DNA from 2 places in the Bacillus sp. PK6-16 genome. Region 2 is predicted to be linked to the other one. Evidence: riboswitches for the same ligand, from Rfam matches in the RefSeq annotation. Region 2 holds a riboswitch; the other holds the start of a gene.
What was found. Region 2 has a riboswitch for thiamine pyrophosphate ahead of tenA (thiaminase II). Riboswitches for the same ligand answer to the same signal wherever they lie in the genome.

Region 1 (10,970 bases), 2.5 Mb from region 2:
TTTGTACGACCACTTCCACGTCTAAAGCCCTCAAATCCTTATCTTCCGTTAGGAACATGGAAGGACGGAAACTATAGACGGAAGTAGATTCCATACCAATGACAATTTTTTTATAGTTGTACAACTGATGAAAATGGAGAACATCCTCCTTAATGGCGTTGGCACCATTCACATCGTTTGAAAGACAAATTTCTTTCAAAACAGTGTCATGACTGTCAAGAAAACATACATCAAATTTTTCAGAGCTTACATCAATAGCTACGAATAATCTCAAAGAAAGGACCTCCTTTCTTTGAATAGTATTTGGAATGAGCTTGGATACTGTGGGATCTCCCTAGAGTCAAAAACATAGCCACAACCTCGCGTATGAGTATTCAATGATTGCCTTCATCTAAGCTGCCCCTCCCACCATTATGAGAGGTAAGTGAAGGAAACCGATACAGCTTGTGCGTATGCAGTGCATTTTGGTCTGGGTCACAGTCTTTTAACGTGGTCGAACTACAGGAAGAGTAAGCATATTCCCGATGGATCCATTTCCATACTTCCATTATCTAGGGAAATCCCCCAGTATCCAAGACTGAATTTTACCCATACATCATTTTTTTGATGTAGCTCTTGAAGATAAAAACTATTTAATTTTCAAGGAACAGTTATTAACTTAAAACTTATTATACGAGGAGGGTGTATCATGAAAAAAATATGCTTTGTATTAATTGTCGACGCTGGTATAAATTATGGTTCAATATTTTCTCTACCATTTTTAAGGAATCAGGATGATTTGAAGGGATATTTTTCTAAGTATTATGATGTTTCAATTAATTATATTAGGGATAAAAACTCAGTTGACTATTTGGTAGTTCCAAAACCGTGTCCAGCTTTTGATAATGAAAATAATCTTCCAATAATTGAAGTACCAGCAATCTTATTTATGGAAAAGAATTTTGAAAAAATAAAGACTTATATAGACAATTATTTTTCTAATAACTCATAAAGAAAATAAAAGTACAGTAAAAAGAAGTCCGATAAAAAATGAGTGGTGTAGAATATTTCTATTAATCATTCGTTTTTTATTATATTTACATATATTTTTTAAAAGAGGATTATAGACGTTCTGAAAAAAAATAATTATAACAAGAACAGTGTTCGTGCTACTATCTACGGTTATTTTTTGTACTAAGTAACCCTTTAACTAACAAGACAACAAAAATAATTAATATATTAAGGAAATTAAGTTACAATAAATGTAAGAGATTTTTCTTTGAGTTTTAGCTCTGAATAATAAAGATAGTTAAATCACTAAATGGAGGAGCGGGTCAATTTTGTTCCTTGTATAGTAAATTGTTACCTATCTCTATTGCAGGTTGTATGGCAGGTAACAGTAGCAGTTGTAGCGAAATACAGCAGAGACAAAGGCTCTTTGGCAAACGGGACTGATGAATGTATTTGGCAAGTAAAAAATGGTTCTTCCCGGAGTTAGTTGAAAAGTCTCATTCTCTCCAAAAGTAGAATCTTTGTCCGCAATGTGGAGAATTTGCATCGACCATACATGATTCTTTTAATAAGCTTTAACTTGTTTATGCTCCCTTCGGTAAGACCATTATTATTCTCATAAGTTACCGTATTTCTGACAGCTTCAATATCCCGGGCTAATCCATTCGTAAAGCTCTTAAACTCTTGCATATTAGTATTCTTAATTTTCTTAATACAATGATTGAGATTCTCAACACTTTTTGTGGTGAAGATGTTTTTAAACTCCCATGTTAAATCATAAACTATTTTTACAATAGGGTGTTCTTCGTAATTATTGTTGGTATTATAACGTATGTTCAAGCATATTATTTAACGTGGATGATTCCATAAAGAGAAAAAGAAATAACCTTTGCATTTTTCAGATTATCGTGTATGATGGGAAAGTATTGAAAATTAAATCAGTGATAAACTAGGGGTGCCTAACGTATGCGTAGGCTGAGAGAGAAGCGCGTGATCTTCTTAACCCTTTGGACCTGATCTGGCTCGTACCAGCGTAGGGAAGTTAACGGCTTTACATAATGATGTCTTTTATGAGCCAGGTCCTTATTTTTTTATGGACCTGGCTCTTTTTATTTTGGCATGCGCTGGCCATATCTCGTCCTTGTCACGAACAGGGGAGGCAACAAAGGTTATGAAACAGTCTGTTTCAGCTGAGCAAATTGAATTGAAATCGAGTTTACCAGGGAGTAAGAAAGTATATGTGGATGGACCACGAGAAGGCATGAAAGTACCGATGCGTGAGATTGAACAAAGCGAAACAAATGGCGTTCCAAATCCGCCAATTCGTGTGTATGATACGAGCGGCCCTTATACGGATCCTGAGTATAAAGTGGAGTTAGAAAAGGGAATTCCAACGCCGCGTCATTCTTGGATCATGGAGCGCGGGGATGTAGAGACATATGAAGGGCGCGAGGTGAAACCAGAGGATGATGGTGTGAAAGTGGCTTCGAAACATACACCTGTTTTCCCGCAAATGGATCGCCAGCCGCTTAGAGCGAAGCAAGGTGCAAATGTTACGCAAATGCATTATGCGCGTAATGGCATTATTACGTCTGAGATGGAATACGTTGCAATTCGTGAAGGAGTAGAGCCGGAGTTTGTTCGTAAGGAAATCGCAGAAGGCCGCGCTATTTTACCAGCGAATATTAATCATCCAGAAGCAGAACCGATGATTATCGGGCGTAATTTCCACGTGAAGGTAAATGCAAATATCGGAAACTCTGCTGTATCTTCTTCTATTGCAGAAGAAGTAGAGAAGATGACGTGGGCAACGCGCTGGGGTGCAGATACAATTATGGATTTATCTACAGGTAAAAACATTCATACGACGCGTGAGTGGATTATTCGTAATGCGCCTGTACCAGTTGGAACTGTGCCGATTTATCAAGCGCTTGAAAAGGTAAATGGAATTGCAGAAGATTTAACATGGGAAGTGTACCGTGATACGTTAATTGAGCAAGCGGAGCAAGGCGTTGATTACTTTACGATTCACGCTGGTGTATTGCTTCGTTACATTCCAATTACTGCAAAGCGTACGACAGGTATCGTTTCGCGTGGTGGTTCGATTATGGCGCAGTGGTGTTTATTCCATCATAAAGAAAACTTCCTATATACTCATTTTGAAGAGATTTGTGAAATTATGAAGCAGTACGATGTTTCGTTCTCTCTTGGAGATGGATTACGTCCAGGATCGATTGCAGATGCAAATGACGAAGCACAGTTTTCTGAGCTTGAAACACTTGGTGAATTAACGAAGATTGCTTGGAAACATGATGTGCAAGTTATGATTGAAGGGCCTGGGCATGTACCGATGCATTTAATTAAAGAGAATATGGAGAAAGAGCTTGATATTTGTCAGGGCGCGCCTTTTTATACACTTGGGCCACTAACGACAGATATTGCACCAGGTTATGACCATATTACATCGGCAATTGGAGCTGCGATGATCGGTTGGTTTGGAACGGCGATGCTTTGTTATGTAACGCCGAAAGAACATTTAGGTTTGCCAAACAAAGATGATGTACGCACGGGTGTTATTACGTATAAAATTGCAGCGCATGCGGCTGATCTTGCGAAAGGACATAAAACGGCTCATCAGCGTGATGATGCACTTTCAAAAGCACGTTTCGAATTCCGTTGGCGCGATCAATTTAATTTATCTTTAGATCCTGAACGTGCGATGGAATATCACGATGAAACGTTGCCTGCAGAAGGGGCAAAGACAGCTCACTTCTGTTCAATGTGTGGACCGAAGTTTTGTAGTATGAGAATTTCACATGATATTCGTGAATATGCAAAAGAAAATGATTTAGAAACGACAGAAGCAATTGAAAAAGGAATGAAAGAGAAAGCAGAAGAATTTAAAGAAGCTGGTAGTCATTTATATCAATAACACGTTACACCTCTTTACTTGATTGATCACACTGTAGTACCTAACTTTATTATAGAAGAAGCCCCATTTGCTAAGACGGTAGCAAATGGGGCTTCTGTTGTTTATAAGGCAAAGAAGAGATGTACCCAGTAGAATAAGAGGAATAGTGTGACGACTGTTGTGAGCGGGATAACGATAAGGGATACACTTAAATAGTCTTTCCATTTTACTTTAATTTTGTTTTGTTTCAGAATATACATCCAAATGAGTGAAGCTAGTGTACCAATTGGTAGTAATAGTGAACCGATGTCACTACCAATGATGTTTGCAAGATAGATTGTTTTTAATGTGACTGGATCTAGTCCCATTTCTGTTAATGTGATTGTACCAATCATAAGGGCAGGATGGTTATTGAAGACGTTAGAGAGGATGGATACAAGTCCGCCCATTGCAAAGCTAGCATAGAGTAGATGCTGATTCACAATTGGCTCGAGCCATTGTACAAGTGCAGCTGTTAATCCTGCGTTGTGGAGTCCGTAAATAATGACGTACATAGAGAAGGCGAAAATTAAAATGTGCCACGGTGTCTTTTTCAAAATGTCGACAGGGTTTGTTCGTAAGTAGTACCATCTCCAAATGAGAAGAACGAGTGAACCAAGTACTGCAACGATTTCAATTGGGATGGATAAGAAGGATGCAACGAATAGAAGACAGCGCATCAGGAAGACGAAACCTAATACTTTTAACATGAATCTTGTCCGTTTTTGTTTCGTATCAACAGAATTATTTCCTTTTAGTGGATGGAAGTTTTTCGTGAAGAAAATTTCTTCAATATCATATGAAGAAACAGGTAATTTTTTCGGAAGTTTTTTCTTCAAAACTGTATACATGAGCCATGACATAAATAATAAGCCTAATGTTGCAGGTACAAACATCATAGCAGTATGCATATAAAGAGTCATATTAACGATATTTAATGCAATTAAGTTTACGATATTACTTACACCAATTGGTGCACTAGATGCGGTAGCGATTAAAGCTCCGCTTAATAAATAAGGAATTTGTTGATGTGGTTTTAATTGAAGGTTTTTTAGAAGAAGAATTAAAATGGGAGTTGTAATTAAAATACTACCGTCGTTATTAAATAAAAGAGTCATAAGAAAACATAATAATTGAATATACCAGTATAGACGGCGTCCAGAACCTTTCGCTAGATTTGCCAGTTTCGCTGCGGACCAATGGAAGAAGCCGAAGCTTTCTAATATAACTGCCATGACGATGGTCGCTAATATTGTTATGGAAGCACCGCCAATTTTACTTATAATATCCATGACGTCTGGTTTTGATACAAGTCCAGTAATTATGATGATACCAGCTCCGATTGCTGCTGGCCACGCCTCATTCAAACCTCGAGGCCGCCAAAAGATAACGATCATCGTTAAGAAGAATACAATAATAGTAATCCATATTTCAATGCTCATATTTTGCCTACCTTTCTATTTTCCCTTGAACAGATGTAGCTTGTCTCAAGTTTATATTGGTAGTATATTCAGCAAAAAATAAGAAGAACTAGACGTATAACGAGATGAAGCGAATATGTGTTTTTCAAGCTAAAGGACAAGTGTCACGAATAGTGAAATAACTATTATGAGAGGAGTCTATAAATTATTGGGGCAGTAAAATAGTAAATGAAATTTATATGGGCAATTATGGAGATATATTGACGCAACTTAAAATATATCAGCGATTATTGAAATATATCGGCGCAACTTAAAATATATCAGCGATTATTGAAATATATCGGCGCAACTTAAAATATATCAGTGATTATGGAGATATATCGGCGCAACTTAAAATATATCAGCGATTATGGAGATATATCGACGCAACTCAAAATATATCAGCGATTTTTAAAATATATCGACTTATCGACAAAACATGACAAAAGGAGTCTATTCCAAAATGCCTTTTGGGACAGACTCCAAGACTATATTATTTTTCCTTCAAAAAAGTACGATCCTTCAAGAATAAATTCCAGAAGAAAATAAATCCTGGTAATAAAATTGCAATCCCAATTGCGTATAGAATGAGCAGTGCATAGAACGTTTCTGTCGTTGTGAAGCTTGTAAATACAGTTACGTCAGGATAAATAATATACGGTAAATGCGCGACGCCGTAAGCGTAGCTTGCAAATGCATATTGAGCGACGACAGCTAAAACGGCAATGCGAGGGTATCCTAGTGTATTGTATTTTTTGTTTGTCCACCAAAGGGACGAGTATCCGATAACGAATAAAACAATAGAAACTGTAAACCACGGGAATTGCTTTATTAATCCTTGCATAAGCCAATGTGTTTCTGGGTCCATTACAACGAGGGCGATGATTGCTGTAACGAGCGTTGCAGGACCAAGAATGATAGCATTTCTTCTATAAATTCTATACGTATCTTCTGAACTTTGTTCTCTCGCAAAATCAGCAAGAAAGAGAGAGGAGAGAAATAGTTCAGACGTTAGTCCGAAAAGCATATAACAGTAGATAACCGGGCTAGAAAGAAGTTTTCCATACAGGAGTACTTCTTTTCCTTCAGACATTGTAATATAGGCTCCCTCTGTAACGGGTAAAACGGTAATTAATAGTGCTGGAATTAAGAGACCAGTAATACCTGAAATAACCCGAAGAAGGTACTGATATTTTGGCAAGGAGTAAGCAAATACCATAAACGTACTACGTACTGCAACGAGCACTAAAATTAACATAACTGGTACGAACATTACTGTCGCAAGAGTAAAGGCCGCTTTCGGAAAGAAGCCGAGAAATGCGACAACGACGAAGACGAGAAACGTATTTGTTACCTCCCAAGTTGGTGATAAGTACCGATTCGCAAGTTTAGCAGCGAGCGTCGGATGTTTTGCGTATACCATGCCCCAAAAACCAGCTCCAAAATCAATGGACCCTAGTATACTGTATACGAAAATAAGGGCCCATAAGATGATGATTGCAATACTTTCCTCATGCATGAGAATCGCCTCCTTGATGTTGTAAATCATTCTTTAATGGATGTCTTCTAAAGAATGTCCGTAGAACAATGACTGTTAAAATAGCGAGTCCAATATATAAAATGATGAACAAAACAAATAAAGGACCGACGAAATCGGCGCGTGTAGATGCATCGACGGTACGTTGCATACCATAAATTGTCCATGGTTGACGACCGCTACAACTGAAAATCCATCCGAATTCAATACCGAGCATCATAATTGGTCCGCATGCGGTAGCCCCCCAAAGTAGCCACTTCGGTAGTTCTGTTCCCTTTTTTCGGTAAACGAAGTACCAATATAAGAGCGCAATTGCTGCAACTGCAAAGGTAAACGCAGCGGTGCCGACCATTAAGTTGAATAGTGTATGTGTATAAAATGGTGGCCATGTTTCTTGGGGAAATTCCTTTAGACCTTTTACGACAGTGCTAGGGTCTAGTCCCACTAATAAGCTAAGCATGTTGGGAATTTCAAGTGCATAGTTTAGTTCAAGTGTATTGGGATCCACAACTCCGCCAATGGATAGCGGTGCGTGTGATGTCGTTTCAAATAAAGCTTCAGCAGATGCAAGTTTTTCAGGTGAGTGTTTATGTAAGGCGATCGCTGATTCATGTCCTGAAAGCCACATCGTAGCGCCTGTAATAAATGTAACGACAAGCCCTAATAGCAGCCCTTTTTTATGATAAGCAATTTCACGTGTACTTAAATTTTTCTTCAATAATTTAAATCCAGCGATAGAAGCAATGACAGCCGCACCAGTTGCATAAGCCGTAATAACGACATGGAATGCACTTGTACCAAAACTCGGATTAAAGAAAGCTTTCCAAGGATCAACGTTAAAAACAGATCCATCTGGATTCATTGAAAAGCCTGCTGGTGTATTCATCCATGTATTTGCTGATGTAATAAGCACGGCGGATGCCGTGGCACCAAGCATGACGAAAAATAGCGAGATTAATCTCATAAATGGAGGAAGTTTATCGGCTGCATATACGTAAATCGACATGAATAAAGCCTCCAAAAAGAAGGCGAAAATCTCAATTTGGAAGGGAACAGAAATAACTTGCCCAACAATTTTGGCGAAACCAGGCCAAAGAAGTGAGATTTGCACACCAACGATTGTTCCAGTTGGAATTGCTACACCGAGAAGAATAGCAAACGCCTTTGTCCATCTTTTCGCCATAATGGCATAGTCGGAGTCTTTCTTCCAGTGATAGAGTATTTCGCTTATAAAAATCATCAATGAAAGTCCGACCCCAAGTGTTGCAAAGATAATGTGGAATGCTAATGAAGAACCGAAAAATGCTCTTGCTAATGTTACCGTATCCATATGTAAACTCCTCTTCTTTTTTGCCATTATTTTCTGATTGAATTGGAAGATTTATTCAAAAAAACTACCAAAAATATATATGTATTTAAAAAATGAATATGATAATATAATGTTGTAATATTTTGAATAGAAAGAAATAAATAGTTGGTCATGTTTTGTTTGTTTTTTGCTCAGGAATCTTTTATAATCTTTTATGCGAACATAAGTTCTGTTTTTAGAATGAAGAAGTTTATGTGAAATGGAGAGGGTGTTTTATGTATCCTGAAGTCATTAAAAAGATGGCATTTTCAAAAGAGCATAGAGATTTATTATTGAAGCTATATAATAAAGAAATTACACGTCGTGAATATGATCGACTTGTACAATCGCTATATAAACCTTCTAAAGAGGTTTGCGAGGGATAGAAATGGGGGGAGACAATCTAATAGATTGTCTTTTTTAAATTTATGTATGTTCTGATAAAATTAAGGTTAGCCTTACTAGGGAGGTGAAAAGATTGCGGAAACGTTTATATATAGGGATTGGAGTTATCTTCTTAATCGCTTTAGGTGGAATTGTATTTTGGTCAGCTTTACAAGGAAACCGTACAGAAAATTTTATTTTAAGACATATGGTGAATGACAATGGAACACTTGCCACGTATCGTTTAGTAGATACTAAGGCAGGTACGGGTGAAGCTAAGGGACGTGAAGCTTTATCAGAATCGGCGGGATTATGGTTACAGTATACACTTGATAAAGATGATCAGGCGTTATTTGATGAGCAAGTAAAGGTTATTCAAGATAATTTCATATATAAGAATCATATTGTTTTATGGAAACTCTCTGAAAAGGGAGAGAGGCAGTCAGCTACAAATGCACTTATAGATGATCTTCGTATTATAGAACAATTATATCGTGCTTATGAAATGTATAAGGAAGAGCGTTATAAAAACCTTGCCGATCAATTAAGTGATGCTGTACTTCGTTATAATAAAAAAGATAATTATTATGTTGATTATTATGATGCAGATGCAGGGAAACAAAATAATTTTGTAACAACATCATACATAAATCCGCGTGCATTCTCCTATATGAAGAAGTACGGCAAAGTTTCTGCTCAGCAATATCAGGAAGTCGTTCAATTTTTAGCAGATTATCCAAGGCATGGCTGGGCATTCCCAAAAGAGTATAAAGAAGATGGTACATTTACGTACGATAAAGAAGTGAATCTTATTGACCAATCATACGTTGCATATCATCGAAGTTTAGGTGGTCTTTCATCAGCTGCTTATTTGGAATTTATAAAGAAGAAGTTCCAGGAGGATGGAAAGCTATACGGTCGTTACAATTTAGAAACGGGAAAACAAACTGTGAATTATGAATCGCCGGCCGCGTATGGACTAACGATTTTGTACGTACTACAAACAGGTGATACAAAGTTTGCGAAGGAATTGTATGATCATATGGTCACATTCCGAAATGACAACGTATTTAGTAGATATTACGGTGGATATGTAACAGGTGAAAATAATAATACGCATATTTTTGATAACGTACTACCACTTTTAGCTGAAATGGAATTAAAAAAGAGTGAACAATAAAAGGTGCCACCATATGAGGGTGGCACCTTTTATTTGTTCATATAATTTTACGTCCTAATATTAGAGAAGTAGTCAATCACGAATTCACGGAATTGCTGAGCTGTTTTTGATAAGTAGCGTTTTTTTGACCAACTTAATCCGATGGTTCGCTGACAAGTGGGTTCAATAATACGCAACTTGCTCGATGCTAAAGTAGAGTTTTTTAATAAAGTTAAACTTGGAACAAAAGCGATGCCGAGACCTTGCTTAATGAGGTCACTAATCACGGTCGGTTCATCGACTTCAAAAGCAATATGTGGAGTGAAACCAGCTTCTTTACAAAATTCATCCGTTAAGTGCCGAAATCCATAACCAGTGTTCATACTAATGAACGGTTCGTCCTTTACTTCATGGAGGTGGATATTTTCTCGGCCTGATAAACGATGGCCTGAAGGGACGACTAAGAAAATTTCTTCTGTAATAAGTGGTTCCCAAACAATTTCTTCTCCTTCAATTGGCACAGAGGAGATACAAAAGTCAATTTCTATATTATCTAGTTGTCGTTTCATAGAAGGAGTGGATGCCAGAAATTGTTGGAACCGAACGTTAGGATGTTCTAGTAAAAAAGAGCCAAGTAGTTCTGGTAATATTCTCGGAATAGAAACGGCTAGTGTAATAGAGCTTTGTTGTAATTCGGCTAAATCTTTAATTTCTCGTTCCCCTTCGCTTAATTCATGAAAAATACGCTCTACTCGTTTTAAAAATACTTTTCCGAAAGAATTTAAAGTAATCTGTCGACCTTGGCGATCAAATAAAGGAACGCCTAAATCCTTTTCGAGTCTAGCTATTGTTTTGCTGAGTGAAGGTTGTGCGATATGCAATTCTTCAGCTGCCTTTGTCATATGTTCTAGTCGTGCGACTGTCTGAAAGTATTTTAACTGGAGCAGTTCCATTTCGAGTCTCCTTTCTATAGACCAAAAGGAATGAATTAATAATTAAAGATGTATTATACAGTATGGAAAGTGACGTGTATAGTAAATCTGTTAAACCATTCTAATGGTGTTAAATTCGGAGAAGGAGTATGTTTCATGAAGGGAATTCAACTTGTATTTAAAGATTGGAAAGCGATGTGGCACCATAAA
Region 2 (10,970 bases):
TAGGATTTGTTTTTCAATCATTTAATCTTCTTAGCACACTTACTGTAAAAGAAAACATCGTATTGCCGATGACTTTAGATGGTGTTTCCGTGCAAGAAATGAACAAGCGATTGGAAGAGATTGCAGAGAAGTTAAATATTACAGATATCTTGAATAAAAGAACATTTGAAATATCAGGGGGACAAGCTCAAAGAACAGCAATCGCTCGTGCGATCGTTCATAAGCCGCAATTATTACTTGCAGATGAACCAACAGGGAACTTGGACTCTAAATCTTCAAATGATGTAATGGAGATGCTGGATACTCTAAATAAAGAAGAAAAAGCAACGATGATGTTAGTTACACATGATCCGTATGCAGCGAGCTTTTGCAGCCGAGTAATTTTTATTAAAGATGGTCAACTATATAACGAAATTTATTGTGGTGAAAGTAGGCAAACTTTTTATCAAAAGATTATGGATGTCCTTTCTTTGTTAGGAGGGAAAAGGCATGACTTTTCGTCAGTTCGCATTTAATAATATTTTTCGCAATAAGCGTACATATGCTGCCCATTTTTTAAGTAGTGCATTTTCTATTATGATTTTCTTTACGTATGCTCTTTTATTATTTCATCCTGATTTACAAGGTGAGTTGAAATCGACAAGTGCAACAATAAGTGCATTTGGTACATTGGGATTTTCAGTTTCGCAAGGATTGATTTTTGTATTTTCATTTTTCTTCATTTTATATTCAGTTAGTTCGTTTTTAAAAACCCGTAAGAAAGAATTTGGCGTTTTAATGATGCAAGGTATGTCAATGAGACAACTTAAGAAATTATTATTAATTGAAAATATGTTGATTGGACTTGGTTCAATTTGTATAGGGATTTTCATTGGACTCATATTTTCTAAACTAGTCTTATTGATAAGTGCAAGTGTATTAATGATTAATAATGGTTTACCTTTTTATATACCAGTGTGGGCTGTATTATTAACAATTATCACATTTCTTTTCTTGTTTTTAATTGTTTCATTATTTACATTTAAAATGATAAAAGTAACGGAACTTGTGGAACTTATTCGAGCAGAGGAAAAGCCAAAACCTGAACCGAAATCTTCAGTTTTATTATCGCTACTTTCTTTAATTAGTATAGGATATGGATATTTTTCAGTATTTCGCTTCATACCAAGTACCAATTTTATTACGCTTGGAATAGGTGTGCTCCTAGTAATTATAGGAACGTACTTTTTATATACACAGTGTAGCGTTTATATATTGCACCTTGCTAAAAGGAGAGAATCTTTCTTTTTAAAAAGAACAAATATATTAACGTTTTCTGAATTAATTTACCGTATGAAAGATAATGCAACGATGTTTTTTATTGTATCTATTATTTCAGCAGTTGCATTTACAGCTATTGGTACAACAGCTGCTCTTGGAAATAAAGATTTAGTAAGAATGACGAATCCGTATACGTTACTATACATGGCTCCTGAAAACAACAAAATAGCGGATAAACATCTCTCTATTATAAAAAAACATCTGGCTGATGCTAATATTCCATATCGAATGGCTTCCTCTTCATATATATATACGGAAAGCAATGTATATGTAATGAAATTAAGTGAGTATAACGAACTTGCGAGAGCACTTGGATATCAACAAGAAATGATTGAAAAAGAAGATGAAATGTTATTAATTCCTGGAATGGTATCACAAAAACAAGAATTTAAAAATGGTGATTATAAGAAGAATATTGAAGTCATTCAAGGCGATTGGACAAAGACATTTCATGTGAAAAAAACTGTCGATAATTTAGTTTTGCCACATGATACGAAAGGGATATATATTGCTATTCAAGATCATGTATATGATGGAATTCCACTTAATAGTGGTCCAGATAATGAAGATATTATTCAATATCGTACTTACGGATTTGTTGTAGATGATTGGATAAAAACGAAAGAGGTTTCAAACCAATTAAATAATATATTTGATCAAGAACCTAGAGATATACATTTTGAATTTAGAGCACTAACAATAGAGTTGTTAAGTGCAAAACAAACGAATGGGTTATTACTTATGGCTAGTGTTTTAGTCGGAATCGTTTTCTTCACATTTGCTGCTAGTTTTATTTATTTCCGATTATATACTGATTTGAATCGTGATCAACAGCAGTATAAAATGATTTCGAAAATGGGGTTAAGTAAACGGGAGCTAAAGAAAGTTGTAACGAGACAGTTATTATTAATGTTTTTCTTACCAATTGTCGTTGCAGTAATACATACTGTAGTCGCTTATATGGCATTACAACAATTAGTCGATTTTTCTATTCTAAATAGCTCTATCGTCATTTTAATTTCATTTATATGTATACAAGTTTTATATTTCTTTATAACTCGTTGGCGTTATTTACAAAAGCTTCATAAGACAATGGAACAATAGAGAAAATCAGCAAGTAAGATTGCAGAAAAGCATGTAAAAAAACAATTTGAAGTTATGGAAGGAACTGTGATGAAAAAACAATTATCTATTTTCATATTAAGTATATTATTGTTATTAAGTGTAAGTGCATGCTCTAAAAACGAAAACAGATTTCCAGCTAACGGTGTATTAATCATTGGAGATGAGAATCATACTGGAGCAATTATGAATCGTTATAAGGAAAACACGAAAGAACAGGAAGCTTTTGCAGTGAAAACAGGTAGATTTGACCAAAAAAGGGTTCTGATAATAAATGAATCTACTGCACAAGCGATGATGAATGCAAAGCTTTTTCGTAAACGTGATCAAGCATCCCTTTCTAAAACGTTAGATACGTTGCCGAATTTTCCAAAAGAAAGTTCCCTATTATTTATAAATGAAGAAGAAAAGAATATAAAAAGTATTGAAATAGAAGGAAACAAGATACCTGTTACATATGGTAGTGATGTTTGGCTTGGCAATAAACGTGACTATGGAGCACTATGGTATATCGTTGTGGCGAAAAATAGTGTGTATAAAGAAATAAAAGCAAATGAAACGAATATGCAATTTCTACACTTGAAAAAGTCATTAGGTGATGAAAACCCTAAAATATCGACAGATAATACGTTGATTAATGAAAAAGTAAAAGTAAGAAAGTTAATTGAAGGTTATAGAGATGAGGTATCAATTCAGTTTGTAACGATTGGAGAAAAATCTTAAAAAAGAGCTCGAGGTTGATGGATACTTTATCAACCTCGAGCCCTTTTTAATACCGTTTAAATAACTTACATTACTTCATTTAATCGAGTCTCACTCGTTTCCTCAATCCCATTTGAATTTTGAACTGAATTATTTTGGGCTTCTTTTTCTTTACGAGCCTTTTGTAGCATTTCAAGGATGATCCATAAGGGAACACCTTTATCCTTTAACATCTTCCATAAATCTAATTCATTAAATTTATGCTCAGGCTGTTTCATTTCTTTTTCAGATAAACGAATATCAAACTTGATAGGATCATTTATTTTCTTACTTTCAAGTTTAGTAGAAGAGATAGTATTATGCTCAAGATTAGATGGAGTTATTTTAGTAGGTTGAGACAATGTATGAATATTTGATCCGATTTGCATGATTTTTCCTCCTTTTCAAGCAATGAGATTAGTTTTCTTATGGTTTTTAAATCTTTTTAACATGAGGAAACTATATCTAATTATAAATCTAAATAAATAGATTTACAAGTTATATTGTAAAAAGTAAATACTCACTTGAATTAATATTTATCAACATTTTTATATGTTTTCTATATATACAACGTATATAAAATACTTTACATTATGTTTAAGTTGTTAAAATATTCTGTTAATTTTTTAAAAAAGAAAAATGTAAACGTTTTATTAGGGGGAGAAAGTATGGGGAAGTTATTTTTAAAAATATGTTTTTTTGCATTAGTGACCGTATGTTCATTCGCAGCGAAAATATCATACGCTGAAGAGAGGCAACAAAATAATTATCCTATCATATTGGTGAATGGATTTGCTGGATGGGGTAGAGAAGAAATGCTTGGCGTAAAATATTGGGGTGGTGTTCATGATATACAGGAAGATTTGAAACGAAATGGTTATACGGTACATACCGCAGCTGTTGGACCTGTTTCTAGTAACTGGGATCGTGCATGTGAATTGTATGCACAAATTAGCGGTGGGACAGTAGACTATGGTGCAGTCCATGCTAAGAAACATGGACATAATCGTTTTGGCAGAACTTATAGTGGTTTTGCGCCGAATTGGAGTGAAACAAATAAAGTTCATTTAGTTGGACATAGCATGGGTGGACAAACGATTAGAACATTAGTACAGCTATTAAAAGAAGGTAGTTTTGAAGAAAAGAATTATGTGAAAAATCACCCAGACATCAAAATATCACCACTATTTGAAGGCGGAAAATCATACGTTCATAGTGTTACAACATTAGCAACCCCTCACAACGGTACAACACTTGCGGATGGTAGTCTTCTGCTACCGTTCGTTAAAGATTTACTCATTACAGCTGCAAGCTTTGGAGGAAACAATAATTTATCATTATATGATTTTAAATTGGATCAATGGGGTATAAAGAAAAATGCTGGAGAGTCCTTTTTCCAATATAGTAATCGTATTCTAAATAGTTCACTTTGGAAAAATACAAAAGATATAAGTCAATGGGATTTAAGTACAGATGGTGCAAAGGAGTTAAATAATTGGGTAAAGACGCAACCAGATGTGTATTATTTATCCTATAGTGGACATGCATCACAAGCAGCACCTATAACAGGTTTACATTTACCGCATATTACGATGAATAAAGTGTTGATGGGGAATGCATTTTTCTTAGGTTCTTATGCGAGATATGAAGAAAACCGTCCGTTAGTTGATACTTCTTGGTGGCAAAATGATGGTGTAGTAAATACGAATTCTATGATTGCACCATCTTCTAATGTTGCTGTAAATAATAATGGGTCATTACAGATTGGAAAATGGAATCATATCGAAACGAAAGCGAATTGGGATCATCTCGATATGGTAGGATTAAGTGTTTCAGACTCGTTAGGTTTTTCTAGCATTCAAGAGTTTTATAGAACAATTGCTGAAAAGCTATCACGTTTACCGAAATAGGTAATAATAAAGCGCTCTCGATGGAATTCGAGAGCGCTTTATATTATATTGAAAGAGGGATTTGGTAGAAAAATATGGGGGGATATTATGAAAATTCAAGTTGTATTATCAGGATACGGAACAGTAGGCAGAGAGTTTATAAAATTATTAAATGAAAAATATTCATATATATATGAAACATATGGGATTCAATTAGTTGTAAGTGGCGTATTAGGGAGAAATATTGCAATACATAATGAAGATGGCTTATCACTTCATCATTTATTAATGTATGGTGGCGGTACCGCTGCAATTGAAAAATATTTAGAGTATCATCCGAAGGAACGTGCAACAACTAGCATAAGTGGTACTGTATTGGTAGAATCAACAGTTACAAATCTTAAAGATGGAAATCCAGGGAAACAATATATGAAACAAGCGATTGAAAAACAGATGGATATAGTAGCAATTTCTAAAGGTGCGCTCGTTACAAACTGGAGAGAAATAAATGAAGCAGCAAAAGGCGCAAATATACGAATTCGATATAGCGGTGCAACAGCCGCTGCACTACCGACACTAGATATCGGACAATTTAGTTTAGCCGGTTGCAGTATTGAAAAAATAGAAGGAATATTAAATGGAACAACTAATTATATTCTTACGAAAATGTATGAGGAAGATATGACATTTGAAGAAGCACTGAAAGAAGCACAAAATAAAGGAATTGCTGAGACGAACCCTATATTAGATATAAGTGGTTCAGATAGTGCGTGTAAATTGTTACTTTTGACAAACAGCTTAATGGAAACAGAGAAAACACTTACTGATATACATATAAAAGGAATCGAGCACGTTACAAAACAGCAATTTAGAAATGCTAAGGAACAACATAAAATTATTAAATTAATAGCATCAGCATATAAGGATGAGGGTGGCAATTTCAATTTAAATGTTGAACCGTGCGAAATAGAAAAAGATCATCCGTTAGCAAAAGTAAATGGGACCGAAAAAGGAATTACGTTCTTTACAGATACGATGGGACAAGTTACTACAATTGGTGGGGCTTCTAATCCACGAGGCGCTGCAGCTGCAGCTTTAAAAGATGTAATTAACTTATATCGAAAAGATTTGTAAGAACGTACCGCCCTTTATAAAAAATACATATGTCGTGGACCTTTTGAGAATGAAATAAATATGCAAAAATGATTGCAGGGGGTAAGGAATTGTTTAAGGATTTTAAAGTTGTTAAAGATCGTCCCGTTTATATTCAGTTGAAAGATTATTTGAAGAAGATGATTATGAAAGGGCATTTGCTCGGGAATCAAAAAATCCCATCAACAAGGGAACTAAGTGAATTACTAAGTGTGAGTAGAAACACTGTACTCGCTGCTTATGCAGATTTAGAGCAAGAAGGACTCATTTATGCAGTTAAAGGAAAAGGGAACTTTGTTGCGAAGGTGGATATATCTAACACTTCGTCTGTTGAAATAGATTGGAAAAAGAAACTTAATACAGTGACCGCATTAGCGGATGAATTAGATTTAATGAAACATGGTGTTCGTTGGGAAAAGGGAATGATTGTTTTTAATAGTATAGCCCCGGATGAGAAGCTATTTGATGTTGAAAATTTCAAAAGAGCTTTTCTTACTCGTATGTCCATTGAAGGAGACATCGTATTGAACTACGGATATGCAAAGGGATATAGACCGTTAATGAATTATTTACTTCATTACATGGAAATGAAAGGTGTAGACATTTCGAATAAAGATATTCTAATTACAAATGGATTTACAGAAGGATTGGATATTGTACTCTCTTCTTTATCAAAAAAATCCGGGCGTGTCATTTGTGAGAATCCAACTCACCACGCTGCACTTAAGCTTTTCCGTTTACATGGACTTGAAGTTCATGGGATTGATATGCATGAGGATGGTATTGATACGAATGAAGTTGAAAAAAGTTTGCGTGAAAAAGATTTTGATTTTGCTTATTTAATTCCTTCTTATCATAATCCAACCGGTATTGTTACGAGTTCAGAGAAAAGAACGGAATTGATGAGGTTATTCTCAAAATACAAGGTTCCTATTATAGAGGACGGATTTAATGAAGAATTACGTTATTCAGGTTCACATTTAGCCCCATTATTAACTTTTGCTGGAGCTGGCAATAATGTGATTTATATTAGTAGCTTTTCAAAGGTACTTTTCCCTGGTTTACGTGTAGGCTGGATTATTGCAGATAAAGAGCTGATTCATTATTTAGAAAGCGTAAAAAGAGCAAGAACGATCCACACATCTACGTTAGATCAAGCTGTTCTGTTTCAATATTTACATGAGGGATATTTTGAGAAATATTTAAAAAAGGCAAGATCTGTTTATAAGAAAAAATATGAGTTAGCTGTCGGGGCATGTGACCAGTACATTCATTTCAAAAGAATGACTGGAGATGGTGGACTTCATTTATTTATAGAACTAGAAGAGCATATGAATGCCCGCACACTTTTACAAAAGTGTTATGAGAAAGGCGTTACGTTTTCACCTGGAGATGTTTTTTACTCTGATGGAGAAGGAGCGAACACTTTCCGATTAGGTTTTTCGCGCTTGAAAGAAGAAGAAATAGTTCGGGGAATTAAAATAATTGGTGATACATTAAAAAATGAAATTTGGAGTTGAGAAAATGAAAATCGGTGTTATTATGGGCGGGGTATCGTCTGAAAAACAAGTTTCAATTATGACGGGGAATGAAATGATTGCTCATTTAGATAAAAATAAGTATGAAATAGTTCCAATTACATTAAATGAAAAAATAGATTTAGTTGAAAAAGCGAAAGACATTGACTTTGCGTTGCTCGCATTACACGGAAAATACGGAGAAGATGGGACAGTTCAAGGAACACTGGAGAGTTTAGGGATTCCTTATAGCGGAAGTAATATGTTATCTAGCAGTATATGTATGGATAAAAATATTTCGAAAAAGATTTTACGTTATGAAGGTGTAGAAACACCAGATTGGATTGAACTTACAAAAATGGAGGATCTAAATCTTGATGAGTTAGATAAATTAGGATTTCCATTAGTAGTAAAACCAAACTCTGGCGGATCGAGTGTCGGAGTGAAAATCGTTTATAATAAAAATGAATTGATCTCAATGCTAGAAACTGTATTCGAATGGGATTCTGAAGTAGTAATTGAAAAGTATATAAAAGGTGATGAAATTACATGTTCAATTCTGGATGGAAAACAGTTACCTATAGTTTCAATTCGACATGCAGCCGAGTTCTTTGACTACAATGCAAAATATGATGATACTAGTACAGTTGAGGAAGTTATCGAACTTCCAGCAGAAATTAAGGAACGTGTAAATAAAGCGTCACTTGCTTGTTATAAAGCATTAAAATGTAGTGTTTATGCAAGAGTTGATATGATGGTGAAGGACGGAATTCCATATGTAATGGAAATTAATACATTACCAGGGATGACACAATCAAGTTTATTGCCCAAAAGTGCAGAAGCAGCGGGGATTAGTTATAGCAAACTATTAGATATGATTATTGAAACATCATTAAAAGTTAGAAAAGAAGAAGGGTTTTAAGGGAATTATATAACGAATTTTTTTGACAGTTTCACGAAGTATGCTATGATGAATACATTATAAAAACAAAATATTTATCCACTAGGGGGGCCTTTTATAGGCTGAGATCAAATGTGATTTTGAGACTCTTAGTACCTGATCTGGTTAATGCCAGCGTAGGGAAGTGGGAAAGACGTTGCTATTTAATGAGTAAATAAATACTGTCGATTTCACTTTCTTTACGCCTGTAAAGAAAGTTTTTTTATTTTACAGCTTTAATAATTGTGGATAAATACTTATATTTTATATATTATTGGAGGGATTTAAATGAATTTTTCACAATCATTACGTAAAGAAGTAGATTCAATTTGGGAAGCGAGTTTTAACCATCCTTTTGTAAAAAAACTTGGTGAAGGAACGTTAGATTTAGCTAGTTTTCGTTATTATGTGCTTCAAGATTCATATTATTTGAGTCATTTTGCTAGAGTACAAACTTTAGGAGCTGCAAAAGCTCTTGAATTAGAGACGACAGCTCGTATGGCACATCATGCTCAAAATACATATGAAGCAGAGTTATCTTTACATGAGAATTTTGCTAAAAAACTAGGGATAACGAAAGAAGAAAAAGATAATTTTATTCCTGCGCCAACTGCATATGCGTATACTTCACATATGTATCGTGTTGCGTATGAAGGGCATTTAGGAGATATCATTGCAGCAATTTTACCTTGCTATTGGTTGTATTATGAAATTGGCGAACGCTTAAAAGAGTGCCAGCCGGAAGAGCCAATTTATAACGAATGGATTTCTGCTTATGGATCTGATTGGTTCCGTACGCTAGTTGAAGAGCAAATTACACGTTTAGATACTATCGCTGAAAAAGTAACAGAGGCAGACCGCAAACGTATGAAACAGCATTTTATTATTAGCAGTCAATATGAATATTCATTTTGGGAAATGGCTTATACATTAGAAAAGTGGCCAGTGGATACAGACGTAAAAGACGTAATTGGATAAAGAATAGAAGTAATGTTATAGATAGGTCTGGATCATACCTATCTATATATTTTTTCTTGTCAAATTTGCGTAAAGTCATTAGTGCTACGGATATGGCGAAATAGAATATCGATAATTTAGCTCATTTACTTGTCTACGCATTAACTGGATAAACTTCTGTCACATTTATTTTACAATTAAAGAACGTAAATGTTGGTGGTATGAAGTTAAATAAGAAAAGAAACCCGAGCTGTTAGCTGTAACGGAGTTGTTTTTTCTTTGCAGGAATTTCTAAATTATCATGGAGTGTTGTTAATACGATATGCAAATATGCATATCGTATTTTTTTGAGCTCTTTATGTGTTAAAATCAGATATAGAGATATAGAAATATAAAGAAGCAAAAGCAGGAATATCCAATGAATTTTGAGAGGTGTTATATGTTTACAAATAAGAAATTAATTCGATTTGGTTTATCGTTATTTGTATTTTTAGGGATAATTAATTTTACAATCAGCTATTTCCAAACATATCTTGAAACAGCAGCAGATATTAAATGGATAATTCCAGAAATTTGGAAAACTATTTTGCTAGATGTTCCTCAAGGGATACTTGTTCTTTTAGGCGCAATTGCTTTATATGATTTCACAAAAGAGGCATCACAAAAAGACGCATCAATCTAAGTGTGTCTTTTTTCTATTAGGAATTTCATAGAGAGTTTTACTGGAGAAATAGAATGAAAAGCCCTAATTAGGGCTTTTTTTGTTGGAATTTCTTATCCGTCATAGAAACCGGTCACTTGGAGGTGTTATAGCGAAAGCCATTTACAGTACAGAAAAATCTAAGCAGCAGACGGAAATATATAGGATATGGCATCATAATTATTGAGAAATTAATTGAACTTAGTAAGTATGAAGATATGACGCTAGAATTCATATTTTTTAATTTTTATTTATCCCGCTATTTGCCGGGCAGTAAGCCCCCCACCTCAAAATTCAGCGGAAGCAAAGAAGTTAGGTAGGGGATGAACAAAACCCCACTGATTAAAGTTTCACTTTATAAAAATGAGCCCATAGTAAAAATAGGTATATGAACAAGGTGCATCATCTAGTGATAAGTCATACTTTGTTGGTGTACGTATTGAACTTAGTTTATAGCGCTATTTCTACTTAGATGTAACGAACAGGAATATAGGGAAGTATCGATGAGGTTGTATTTTATAAACGGAGGTTATGAAAATGAATCAGTTTCAACAAGAACTACAAGCGTTAAGCCTTAATGATTACCGCTCTGGAAATATTGTCTATTGGGACCAGCAAAACCAATATCCATA

Region 1: it holds a riboswitch for thiamine pyrophosphate, as region 2 does, so the genes downstream of both, thiC (phosphomethylpyrimidine synthase ThiC) here and tenA (thiaminase II) in region 2, are expected to answer to the same signal.

What each region holds. Positions count from the first base shown of each region.
Region 1 is NZ_CP096511.1:290,749-301,718, forward strand. It holds gene M1D66_RS01370 (IS110 family transposase) at 1-274, opposite strand, end outside; gene M1D66_RS01375 (hypothetical protein) at 689-991, shown strand; gene M1D66_RS01380 (transposase) at 1,474-1,785, opposite strand; partial or broken gene M1D66_RS01385 (L-lactate permease) at 1,789-1,860, shown strand; TPP riboswitch at 1,932-2,047, shown strand; gene thiC (phosphomethylpyrimidine synthase ThiC) at 2,162-3,922, shown strand; gene M1D66_RS01395 (arsenic transporter) at 4,024-5,382, opposite strand; gene M1D66_RS01400 (cytochrome d ubiquinol oxidase subunit II) at 5,894-6,919, opposite strand; gene cydA (cytochrome ubiquinol oxidase subunit I) at 6,912-8,267, opposite strand; gene M1D66_RS01410 (hypothetical protein) at 8,522-8,671, shown strand; gene M1D66_RS01415 (hypothetical protein) at 8,764-9,849, shown strand; gene M1D66_RS01420 (LysR family transcriptional regulator) at 9,897-10,781, opposite strand; gene M1D66_RS01425 (YhgE/Pip domain-containing protein) at 10,917-10,970, shown strand, end outside.
Region 2 is NZ_CP096511.1:2,777,451-2,788,420, reverse strand. It holds gene M1D66_RS14380 (ABC transporter ATP-binding protein) at 1-515, shown strand, start outside; gene M1D66_RS14375 (ABC transporter permease) at 490-2,424, shown strand; gene M1D66_RS14370 (lipoprotein BA_5634 family protein) at 2,494-3,165, shown strand; gene M1D66_RS14365 (DUF3914 domain-containing protein) at 3,231-3,572, opposite strand; gene M1D66_RS14360 (esterase/lipase family protein) at 3,852-5,093, shown strand; gene M1D66_RS14355 (homoserine dehydrogenase) at 5,181-6,206, shown strand; gene pdxR (MocR-like pyridoxine biosynthesis transcription factor PdxR) at 6,296-7,744, shown strand; gene M1D66_RS14345 (D-alanine--D-alanine ligase) at 7,749-8,663, shown strand; TPP riboswitch at 8,737-8,842, shown strand; gene tenA (thiaminase II) at 8,970-9,659, shown strand; gene M1D66_RS14335 (DUF3937 family protein) at 10,057-10,320, shown strand; gene M1D66_RS14330 (heterocycloanthracin/sonorensin family bacteriocin) at 10,876-10,970, shown strand, end outside.